Regions from separate parts of the Bacillus sp. FJAT-53060 genome, predicted to be linked through region 1. Evidence: riboswitches for the same ligand, from Rfam matches in the RefSeq annotation. Region 1 holds a riboswitch; the other holds the start of a gene.
What was found. Region 1 has a riboswitch for lysine ahead of WAX46_RS13660 (aspartate kinase). Riboswitches for the same ligand answer to the same signal wherever they lie in the genome.

Region 1 (6,152 bases):
GATAATTTGTATATGACTTTGAAAAAGCTTTTTCGCCATGATATTGATACTTTCTGACCCAATATTGAAGTATACTTTTGTTCACGCCAATCTGTTTTGCAATTCTAAGCAAGCTCTCACGGTCAATGAGGTATCGTTTTACCGCTTTGATTTTATCTTCAATTGTAAATTTAGCCAAAGAAAAGCACCTCCAAATGTTAGACTGTGTCTAATATTTGGGGTGCACTTCAAAATACACCTCTTTTTATTTTTTTAAGAGTGCGCAGCTACACTTACTTTTGATAGATCAAACGCATCATGCAGGGCTTCAACCGCTTTGACCATATCATCACGGCCTACCACTGTTGAGACTTTGATTTCAGACGTACTGACCATTTTCACTAGAATGTCTTTTTCAGCTAACACAGCGAACATTTCAGCAGCTACGCCTGGATTTGAGACCATACCCGACCCAACGATGGATACTTTGGCTAATTTGCTTTCTGTCTCAATCTGCTCATAGCCAAGTGCCCCTTTATATTCTTCTAATACTTCAACTGTTTTGGACAAATCATCCGTTTTCACAGAGAAAGAGATGGAAGTTTGATTTGTGCTTGTGACGGACTGAATGATGATATCGACGTTGATATTTTGCTTAGCAAGCGTCGTAAAAATGGTCGACAATGTTGTTAAACCGCTTGAAAGGCCGCACACCGTCACACGTGTGATCTGATCTTCAAATGCAATTCCTCTTACGACTAAATTTTGTTCCACGGATGATTCCTCCTCAATTAACGTACCCGTTTCATATTCAATACTAGAACGGACTTCTAGTGGGACTTGATAATTTTTCGCAAACTCTACGGCTCTCGGATGCAAGACGCCAGCCCCTAAATTGGCTAGCTCGAGCATCTCATCGTATGAAATACCTGCAAGTTTTCGCGCAGACGGCACATAACGCGGATCTGTCGTAAACACACCTGATACGTCCGTGTAAATATCACATTTGTTGGCTTTGAGTGCAGCAGCAAGTGCCACAGCCGTCGTATCTGAACCACCACGGCCAAGAGTTGTAATATGTAGATCATCTGCAATCCCTTGAAAGCCTGCTACTACAACGACTTTTCCCGCACTCAGTTCTTCTTGGATTCTTGCTTCATCGATGTCCACGATTCTTGCATTTCCGTACACCTTCTCTGTTTTCATACCAGCCTGCCAGCCTGTAAAGGAAATGGCATCATAGCCTTTTGCTTGCAGTGCCATTGCCAATAACGAAATGGTCACTTGCTCCCCAGTCGTTAGCAGCATATCCATTTCTCTTTTGCTTGGATCATCTGTGAGTTCTCTCGCTAGGTCCACTAGAACATCAGTTGATTTGCCCATTGCTGACACAACCACAACCACATCATGTCCTGCCTTGCGTACAGCGATCACTCTCTCTGCGGCTCTGCGAATTTTTTCTGTCGATCCAACGGATGTTCCGCCAAATTTTTGTACAATTAGTCCCATGTCTAACCACCCTTTTTCAAAAGATCACGTGTAAGAGAAGAGGCAAGAAGCGGCTTTGGAGACTGCCCACTCACTGCAAACAAAAAAGCAATGAGAGAACAGATCTCCCATTGCTTTGAAATCATCATCAAAAGATGCAAACAATGAGATAGCCCTCCAAGAAATAAATTCTTGACAGCCCTACATTTCTTCAATGTACAGCCAGCGAATAAAATGAGTGGATTTTATTCACTTCGGCGACGCTCCCCTTTCAGCCCTCTTCCTAGATCCCATCGATCTCTGACGGCCTACTTTTGAAGTTCGCACCTCTATCTTCAACAAACAACACGTTCATTTATTAAATTAGTGACATTTTAACAGACTATTGGAAAAAGTACAATCTATTTTTTTAATGCTTCCATTAAAAGTTTGGCCGTTTGTTTCGGAATGCCAGCCTCCTGAAAATCTTGGACAGAAGCATCCTTCATCTTTTTCACAGAGCCAAAATGTTTGAGCAGCTGCTTTTTACGCTTTTCTCCGATACCTGGTACATCATCTAAAATAGACTGGAATGCATTTTTTCTGCGCAGCTGCCGGTGAAAGCTAATGGCAATCCGGTGCACTTCATCTTGAATACGCTGTAATAAATAAAAGGCCTGACTGTTACGCTCTAGCGCAACAATTTTAAGTGTATCACCCATCATGAGATTCGATGTCCGGTGTTTTTCATCTTTCACAAGACCTGCTACTGGAACAGACAAATTCAATTCATTTTCGAGCACATCTATGGCTGCGTTGATCTGTCCTTTTCCTCCATCAATTAAAATTAAATCTGGAAGCGGCAGCTCATCCTTTAACACGCGAGTATATCGTCTTCTGATGACTTCGCGCATGGATGCATAATCATCTGGCCCTGCGACGGTTTTAATTTTGTATTTTCGATATTCCTTTTTATACGGTTTCCCGTCCTGAAACACAACCATAGCGGAAACTGGGTCTGCACCTTGAATATTTGAGTTATCAAATGCCTCAATCCGGTATGGCATATAAATATTGAGTGCATCGCCGAGCTGCTTTACCGCCCCAATTGTCCGTTCTTCATCACGCTCTATGAGCGAGAATTTTTCTTTGAGAGCGATTTTGGCATTTTGATGTGCAAGTAAAAGCAAATCCTTTTTCTTTCCTTTTTTCGGCTGGTGAACATTCGTTTCAAGCAATTGCTCGAGCATCTCTTGATCTACGCTGTCTGGCACTAAAATTTCCTTTGGAATAAAATGGTTGTTCTTTTCATAAAACTGCCCCATAAACGTTAGGAATTCTTCTTCAGGGTCTTGATACATTGGGAACAGACTGACATCGCGCTCAATTAATTTCCCCTGTCTGATGAAGAAGACTTGGACACACATCCAGCCCTTATCATAGGCATAGGCAAATACATCGCGATCGGATAAGTCACTCATCGTCATTTTCTGCTTTTCCATCGTTGAGTCGATGTATGCGATTTGATCTCTTAATTCCTTTGCCCGCTCAAACTCTAATTGTTCAGCCGCTTCTTGCATCTTCTCAGTTAGTTCTTTCTTAATTTGCTGATGCCCTCCGTTTAGAAACCTTGTGATTTCATCCACGAGCTGCTTATTCGTTTCTTCAGAAATATCATACACACATGGTGCAAGACATTGTCCAAGGTGGTAATAAAGACAGACGCGATCAGGAAGTGTCGCACATTTTCTTAGTGGATATAAACGGTCCAGCAGCTTTTTTGTTTCTCTTGCTGCTTGTACGTTCGGATATGGACCGAAGTATCGCCCTTTATCCTTTTTCACATTGCGGGTGACAATCAGCTTAGGATGCCGCTCATTCGTAATTTTAATAAAAGGATATGTCTTATCATCCTTAAGCATGACGTTGTATTGTGGGTCATATTTTTTGATTAAATTCAGCTCTAAAATAAGCGCCTCAATATTAGAAGAGGTCACAATGTATTCAAAGTCCACAATTTCATTAACAAGCCGCTGCGTTTTGGCATCATGAGAGCCAGTGAAATAAGAGCGTACCCTATTTTTTAATACCTTTGCCTTTCCCACATAAATGACCTTATTTTGCCTATCTTTCATTAAGTAACAGCCTGGTTGATCAGGCAGGACTGACAACTTTTCTTTGATCAGTTTGTTCATCTTTTCATCCGTCCTTGTTTTCCTCTTTCACTCCTTCTAGTGTATCACGAACGTTTGTTTTATACCATGGTGAAAGAAAAGCGGCTCTCGTCTATACGAGAACCGCTTTCAGTAATCATGCCGAATTGGCACAAATGGATTTATAGATGTTTGTTTACAAGCTCAGCTAGTGCTTCTTTTGGTTTAAAGCCAACAGAAGTTTCTACGACTTCACCGTCTTTTAAAACAAGAAGTGTTGGGATACTCATCACGCCGTATTTACCAGCAGTTTCTTGGTTATTGTCTACATCAATTTTTACAATTTTCATTTTATCGCCCATTTCTTGATCAAGCTCTTCAAGAACTGGAGCAATCATTTTACAAGGGCCGCACCATGGTGCCCAAAAATCTGCAAGAACAACACCTTCTGCCGTTTCTTGTAAAAATGTTGCGTCAGTCGCTTTTACGATTGCCATTATTCATTCCTCCAATGTAAATTATGCTTTTTAGTATAGCATCTACCAATGTGACTTGCGAATGAAATGCTTACGAATCATTTTTTTGAAATGAATCAAAAAACAAACCTTATAATCGCACCGATGACAACAATCGCACCGATGATCACCAGAATGGTTCTTAACATATGACATAACTCCCTTTCCGCTTCATTTACAACTTATGATGCCCCAACATTCTTTTCATCAAACATAGGAATATGTCATCAGGTGAGGTGGATTGTCATCATCACAACCGACATACATCAAATTTCTAGAAATCGATAGATAGGGGTCAAGACCGGCACAGCAAAATGGTATCTCTCCTCGTGTTTTGTTAATACAAAAACCCAAGATTTGTTCCTAGCTCTGGGTCATACCAAGTCCCCTATTCATCAATGATCATCCCGATTCTCTTTTCTGGATCATAAAGATCTATGACCTGTCCATGATCCATGGAAAGCTGTTCCATCTCATAAGACTTTTTCAACGTCGTAAACCATTCATCCTTAGAAAATCAGTCGCAGACCTTTCTTCTCCCATGTACCAGGAACAGTATAATAATGCAAACTGAGTCCGTCCATCCATGAAGCAGCACACTCCATTAGAAATGAGTCCGATCACTTCATTTACTTTTACTGTTTCCTTCACTTGTTAACCGCTCCTTTGTTTCATGATGACATACAAAAAACCCAGAATACCTAGGCATTCTGAGTGTATGCGTTAAGAGTGGATAAACATCTTTTTTAACTCTTCATTCAAAAGTGGAACCACTTCAAACAAGTCACCAATGATCCCGTAATCGGCGATTTTGAAGATCTCAGCTTCTGGATCTTTGTTAATTGCAACAATGACTTTACTGTTAGACATTCCGGCTAAATGCTGAATTGCCCCTGATATCCCGCAGGCAATATAGAGGTCTGGTGTGACGACCTTACCCGTTTGACCAATTTGCAGGGCATAATCACAGTAGTCTGCATCACAGGCACCACGCGAGGCACCCACTGCTGCACCTAGCGTTTGGGCAAGTTCTGTGAGCGGTTCAAAGCCTTCCTTACTCTTGACCCCTCGCCCTCCAGCGACAATGACCTTTGCTTCAGATAGGTCTACACCTTCTGACGTTTTTTTGATGACTTCCTTCACAATCGTTCGCAGGTTCTGAATATCAACAGAAACAGGAATGACTTCTCCACTTCGTGATGCATCCCGTTCCAGCGGTGTCAAGTTGTTCGGGCGAATCGTCGCCAAAAGAAGACGATCTGTCGAGATGACTTTTTCAAAGGCTTTTCCTGAATAAATCGGTCTCGTGAAAACGAGATGTTCTCCGGCAACGCTTACATCTATTGCATCTGAAATCAAGCCTATTTGCAGGCGTGCTGCTATTTTGGGTGACAAGTCTTTTCCGATAGACGTATGACCAAAAAACACTGCATCTGGATTGACCTGATCTAATATCACTTGAAGCGCCTGCGCAAAACCATCTGACGTATAATATGAAAGGTGTGGATGCTCCACAATCATGACTTGATCTGCTCCATAGTAAAGCAGCTCATCGGCTTGTTCTTTGACGTTATCCCCTATTAAAACGCCGATCACCTCACCGCCATCAGCCACTTGATGAGCGGCAGCAATCGCTTCAAATGTCACATTTCTTAATTTACCGTCACGACTCTCTCCAAGTACAACAACTTTTTTACTCATCTTTCAAGCTCCCCCTTGTTCTCGTGATATCATAAACTGGGATGTTTAGATCACTTTTGCTTCATTTCTTAATAGATCTGTCAGTTCCTTGACTTGATCCTGAAGCTCACCGCTCAGCACCTTGCCACCCTCTTTTTCCTCTGGTAAGAAACGTTCAATCGTTTTGATTTTATATGGCACATCGTCCTCATCGAGATCTAAATCATCTAGTTCCAATTCTTCAAGAGGCTTTTTTTTCGCCTTCATGATACCTGGTAATGATGGATAACGAGGCTCATTGAGACCCTGCTGCGCTGTGACCACAAGCGGGAGCTCGACAGAAATCACTTCAATGTCA
Region 2 (6,152 bases), on a different contig from region 1:
GGATGATCACAAAAGTACTTCAGCAAAGATAGAAGTTGAGCAGAGCATGCCGTCACCTCTCCTCTCACTTTCAATTCAGCTGCATGAGGATGATATGAGAAATGGGCATATTCATATTGGTTGTGAGCCTCTTCTTGCTCCTCCTGTAAGGAGATATATGTTCGGTTTAAGTGAGCCTTAATTCGGGCCACTAGCTCTAACGGATTAAATGGCTTTGTGATGTAATCGTCTGCCCCTTGTGCAAAGCCGGTCAGTTTATCTACATCGGACGTTCTTGCAGTTAAATAGAAAATGGGCGCTTTCGTATATATTCTCATTTCAGGAAGAACGTCAAAGCCAGACTTACCGGGCATCATCACATCTAAAATTAAGAGATGGATGTCTTCGTTTTTGACCACATCTAATGCTTCATTTGCATGGTAGGCTTTATAAATATGCTGAAATCCTTCTTTTTTTAATACGCGTTCAACCATTTTTACAATTGCTTCTTCATCATCTGCAATCAATATTTTTGCTGTTTCCACGCATCCCTTTCCTTTCTAGATATGTTCTCTAACCGTATATTACCATTGTCTAAAGTAAAAAAGTACCTCTTTTCTCCATAAAAGCGAAAAAATATCAACTAAAGAATATGGTATTACTAGGAATCTCGTAAAACAACTCGGTATATATACCGAAGAAGAAACAAAAGAAATCAAGGTCAGTACAACTGACCCATAGAGTGGCTACTATGTTAAGGATGAACGTGAAAAATCATTTACTTATTCATTTCACACCAATTTTTGAGAAACACATCTTCTTTATTCTGTTCCTTTAGCAAATCTTTTTGACATGAATGGATAAAGCAAAATACCAACTAAGAACAGGCCAATTCCGAGACCGAATGTTTTCAAATCAGCTGTCCCTGAAATAATGACCCAAGCAGAATATCCAATAGCAACAAGTGCAATGATGCCGTCTCTTGTTCGATTTCCTTTTTGGAGATCATACGTGTCGCCTTGTATGATGATCTTAAAGCTGTAGATCGATGACACGATATACGGAATGAGATATGCAAGTGTTGCTGATGTTGTTAAAAAGGTAAAAGCCTCATTAATTGTTCTTGACATCACTGAGAAAATAAACAGCTGTGACATAATATTTGTGACAGTCAAGGCGAAGGCAGGGCTCCCCTTTTTGTTTGTTTTTGCAAACACTGCTGGGAAATCACCAGCCTTTGCTGCTTGATAGGGTACTTCTGAACCGAGTAAGATCCAGCCAAGCATCGACCCAAATAAACAAATGATCGCAAGCATTGCCATGACAATTCCACCAGCTGGCCCAATAATCAACTGAAGCACGTCTACGAATGGTTTGTCTGAGCCTTGTAATTGATCGTGTGGCAACACGCCCATTGTAATCAGTGTGATAATCATGTAGATGGATAGTGCAATTAAAAGCCCTGTAATCGTCGCACGTTTGACATCACGCTGCGAGGACGCTCTTCCTGATAAAATAACAGCAGATTCGATTCCAATAAATGCCCATAGTGTAGAAATGGCCGCATGATGTATTTGACCCCCAAGTCCGAGCACCTCTTGGCCCCCTGATGCAACCGGGAAGTAATAATATTCAAATAATGTCATTTGGAAGGCAAATAAGCCTCCTACAATAAAAAGGACGAAGCCAAACACCTTTGAAAAGGTCGTAATAAAGTTTAATTTACTTGCTACACTTAAGCTTGTGATTAAAATAGTATGAGTTCCCCATAGAAGGATGGTACATACGATAAAAGTCGTGAGCTGACCAAGTGTGATCGCTTCTTTCCCAAAGGTAAAGATCACCGTTTTTACGGTTAAAATAGGGAAAAAGGTTGTTAAATAACCAGCAAGGCTTGTAATAATAGCGACATTACTAATCCAGCTCGCCACCCAATATCCCCAAACCATTGTAAAACCGGCAGCTTTTCCTTTTTTCGGATCTTTAAAAAGCGCCCTTGCATAACTTTGTGGTCCAGCCTTCAGATGCGGCTTATGAATGGACAAATGCCCAAATACAAGTGCAATCATCAGCACTCCGCCACCTGTGACAAGCCATGCCATCGTCACACCTAATGGACTCGCATGCTGAGCAAGCGTACTTGGCAGCATAAAGATGCCTGAACCTACCATATTTCCGACGACAAACGCCGTCAATAACCAAAAACCCCATTTTTTTGTCTGTTCCATTTCCGCACCTCCGTTTTATTCACTTTGGACCAGACCCGGCAGTATCTTCATCGATATATCTGTGAAGCAATGACTTACATTCTTTATGTTCAATAGGGTCACTTTTTTGTTAACAGCATACCCTTTTCTTTGTCCCGCAGAACATAAAAAAAGCCTGAACAAAAGTCCATGCTTTTCAAAACATACACCTTGATCTCCGGATAGCCCTCCACGCTTTAAAGACGTGGCAGTCCTGCATTTATTCAATGCAGACCCAGCATAAAGAAAGTTGGAGCTCTCTCTACACTTCGGCGCTGATGCCTTTTTTCTCATGATCGTTGATTCCATCTCTCCTATGAGTGACTCATCATCCGCGCAACCTCTACCTCACTGAGACATAGCGTGAGGATTTCTATTCATTTTTTACTACACGAAGGTTATCAAACATTCTTACATCTGTCAAAGGGAAAATCATAAAAAGAGCAGAGAACCGTTTCTCGTTTTCTCTGCCCTTTGATTGCTTATTGATGGTTGTTTTTCTTCTTTTGTACAGCTTCCTGAAGCGGATCACCTGCTAGTTCTTTACTGGCTTCTTCTAACAGCTGGTCTACCTGCTGATGGTTTTTCTCACTTTTCGCCTTTTTATCCTTTTGAAAAAATGACATCGCTACTTCCCCCCTTCTCATAAAATGCCTTTACCTGTGTAATTTGTGCTACAGCATTCATCATTATACAAGGGGCTAAGCTCATTCATCATAAAAGGTCTTTCTCTTTTTTTTCAAATAATGGAGAAAGGTCACTGTTTTTTCCTTTTTTCTTTAGAAATAAGCCTTGCTGAATGAATTCACCCTTGATATAGTGAGTACTTGAACCAAAGATAGAACAGGAGTACGCATCATGACAGGAAAAACACATATTATGGGCGGAATTGCAGCCTCAACAGCCGCCGCCTACTATTACGGATTTGACCCAGTCGCTATGGCTGCTGCTGGATCAGCAGGTGCCCTCATCCCAGATCTTTGTCATACGAAAAGTAAAATCGGGAGGAAATTCCCACTCCTTTCGACACTGATTAGTAGTGTTTTCGGTCATCGCACCTTTACGCACAGTTTATTATTTCTGCTGATCATTTATTTTGTTGCGACAACATACATACCAAATGACAGTCTTAGCATCGGTTTACTTGTTGGAATGGCGAGCCACCTTATTCTTGATGCAGGAACAGTGAACGGTATTAAATTTTTATTTCCAGCTACAATTAAAGTCCGTCTTCCCTTTTATGTCAAAACAGGCAGCACAGGTGAACAAGTCGTACTAGCTGCCCTCACCATTGTCACCTGCTATTACATCGCCGTCATTTGCGGAATGTCTATCCCCTTTCAGTTCTAGGAGAAGGAAAAAGAGTTTTTTAAAAAAGAAAGGATATGAATTGATCATTCCTCATTTTTTTAGTAGGTTTAAAATAAGTGTTTTACGCGGCTGAATAAAGAATGATGAGGAGCTACATAAATGAAAACGTTTTTCAAAAATCACTGGTTTTTAGTGTACTCCATCCTCTTCATGTGGATGAAAACATACATCATTTATCAATTCGGATTTCATATACGAACAGCGAATCTGTTTCACGAATGGGTGCTTTTGATGAATCCACTTAGCTTTTTGCTCCCTTTGTTTGGGATTGTTCTTTTTTTAAATGAAACGAAACAAAAGGTTTTTTTATTCACCACAAATTTTATTTTGACGGCAATTTTGATATCAAATACGATCTTTTACGGATTTTATATTGATTTTATTACCATCCCAGTCTTATTTCAGGCAAAGAATATGGGGGATATGGGCAGTAGTATGACTGAATTGTTCCACCCGCTTTTTGTCCTGATGCTCATTGATTTCGTGGTACTGGCTTGGCTGTTAAAGCGTAAACCGTTATCACCAAAAGCATCATTTAAGACAATTAAAACGTATTATGCAGTTTGCTGTAGCTTCCTAATATTCCATGTCAGTGCAGCCGTGTTGGATCACCCTCGATTTCTGACAAGCTCTCATGATCGAGAAGTCCTTGTACGAAACCTTGGTCTTTTTCAATTCCATCTTTATGATGGTGCTGCTCAAACGGCTCGTATTGGGCAAAAAGCCTTCGCAGATGAAGATACACTTTCAACAGTGGAAAACTACACAAAGGCTGACTACAGTGCACCAAACGAAGACTACTTTGGACTTGCTAAAGGCAAGAACGTCGTTTTCATTTCACTTGAATCAACGCAGCAATTTGTCATTGACCAAAAGGTAAACGGACAATACATCACACCATTTTTAAATCAACTCGCTAAGAAGAGCTTTTACTTTGATGAGTTTTATCAGCAGACAGAGCAAGGAAAGACGTCGGACTCAGAGTTTATTGTCGCAAATTCACTCTATCCATCTAGCAGCGGCGCTGTCTTTTTCACAGCGAGTGACAACGAATATGACACGTTATACAAGCAATTGAAAACAGAGAACTATCAAACCGTCCAATTTCATGCCAATAACAAGACGTTTTGGAATCGTGATGTGATGTATGAATCTCTTGGAATTGACCGCTTTTATGATGTCGATTCATTTGATGTCAATGAACAGAATTCGACTGGCTGGGGCTTAAAGGATATCGACTTTTTTGATCAATCCATTGATTATTTAAAAAAGTTGAAGACTCCTTATTACAGCACATTCATTACCCTGACCAATCACTTTCCGTTTGAAATTGACCAAAAGGATCAGTTTATCGATGAATATGATTCGTCTAGCTCCATTTTAAACCGCTATGTGACAACCGTCCGTTATCAAGATGAAGCCATTAAGACATTTTTTGACCGCATGAAAGAAGAAGGACTGTATGAAAATACAATGTTTGTCCTCATGGGTGATCATTATGGCATTTCAGAGGCACATCATGAGGCGATGGCCGAGCTGCTCGAGCAGGATGAAATCACACCGTTTGATGCTGTCAAACTACAGCGGGTACCATTTTTAATCTACATTCCTGGTATCACGGATCAAGCACCACAGAAAATATCTGAAACAGCCGGCCAAATGGATGTGAAACCGACACTCCTCCATTTGCTTGGTATTGAGTCCAAGGATGCCATTCAATTTGGAAATGACTTATTTTCTAACGAACGTACGCCTTTCGCTGTTCTGAGAAATGGGAATTTTATTACTGATGATTATCTCTATACAAAAAACACTTGCTATAACCAAAAAACGAAAGAACCTGTTGAACAAGAGGAAGTATGTCAGCCTTATATTGAGAAAGCCAATAAAGAGCTGTCCTTATCGGATAAAGTGATCAATGGGAATTTACTTCGTTTTTATCAGCATTAAAGCTGCCATCTGGCGGCTTTTTCTCTTCTCTTTTACTGAAAACCTATGAATGGTCAAATAAGTTTGATTATAATAAGGAATACACATGATATTGAATGATAAGAGGTGGGAACATGAAGTATCTATTCTTAGCTTTCGTCACGATCTGTTTGCTCCTGACTGGGTGTCAAACTGAGATGGAGTCATCAGATACAAGCAAAAAGACGGAGTTGGTGATTTCAGCGGCTGCAAGCCTGCAGGATGCACTAAAAGAAATTGAATCCACCTTCAACGATCAACATCCGAACGTAACATTAACGAATAATTTCGGATCATCAGGCGCACTGAAGCAGCAAATCGCTCAAGGGGCAAAAGTGGATCTCTTTTTTTCTGCGGCTGAAGAGCCTTTTGATGAACTTGTCCAATCCGGAGATATCGATCAGGATCATATAAAGGATGTCATACAAAATGAGCTTGTCCTCATTGTGCCAAAAGAAGACTCTTCTTCTATCAAAACCTTTCTCGACGTCCAGCATTTAAAAGGAAAAATCGCTCTTGGTACACCTGAATCAGTTCCTGCTGGTACACACGGAAAAGAGATTTTCACGAAGCTGAACATATGGGATC

Region 2: linked by a shared signal. The riboswitch ahead of WAX46_RS07685 (amino acid permease) and the one ahead of WAX46_RS13660 (aspartate kinase) in region 1 are both predicted to bind lysine.

What each region holds. Positions count from the first base shown of each region.
Region 1 covers NZ_JBAWSW010000046.1:12-6,163, forward strand. The annotation lists partial or broken gene WAX46_RS13655 (transposase) at 1-178, opposite strand, end outside; gene WAX46_RS13660 (aspartate kinase) at 253-1,488, opposite strand; lysine riboswitch at 1,630-1,807, opposite strand; gene uvrC (excinuclease ABC subunit UvrC) at 1,869-3,641, opposite strand; gene trxA (thioredoxin) at 3,782-4,096, opposite strand; partial or broken gene WAX46_RS13675 (alpha-N-arabinofuranosidase) at 4,455-4,722, opposite strand; gene WAX46_RS13680 (electron transfer flavoprotein subunit alpha/FixB family protein) at 4,838-5,815, opposite strand; gene WAX46_RS13685 (electron transfer flavoprotein subunit beta/FixA family protein) at 5,861-6,152, opposite strand, start outside.
Region 2 covers NZ_JBAWSW010000015.1:18,745-24,896, reverse strand. The annotation lists gene WAX46_RS07690 (response regulator transcription factor) at 1-524, opposite strand, end outside; gene WAX46_RS07685 (amino acid permease) at 801-2,207, opposite strand; lysine riboswitch at 2,401-2,579, opposite strand; gene sspJ (small acid-soluble spore protein SspJ) at 2,708-2,851, opposite strand; gene WAX46_RS07675 (metal-dependent hydrolase) at 3,084-3,575, shown strand; gene WAX46_RS07670 (LTA synthase family protein) at 3,696-5,546, shown strand; gene modA (molybdate ABC transporter substrate-binding protein) at 5,660-6,152, shown strand, end outside.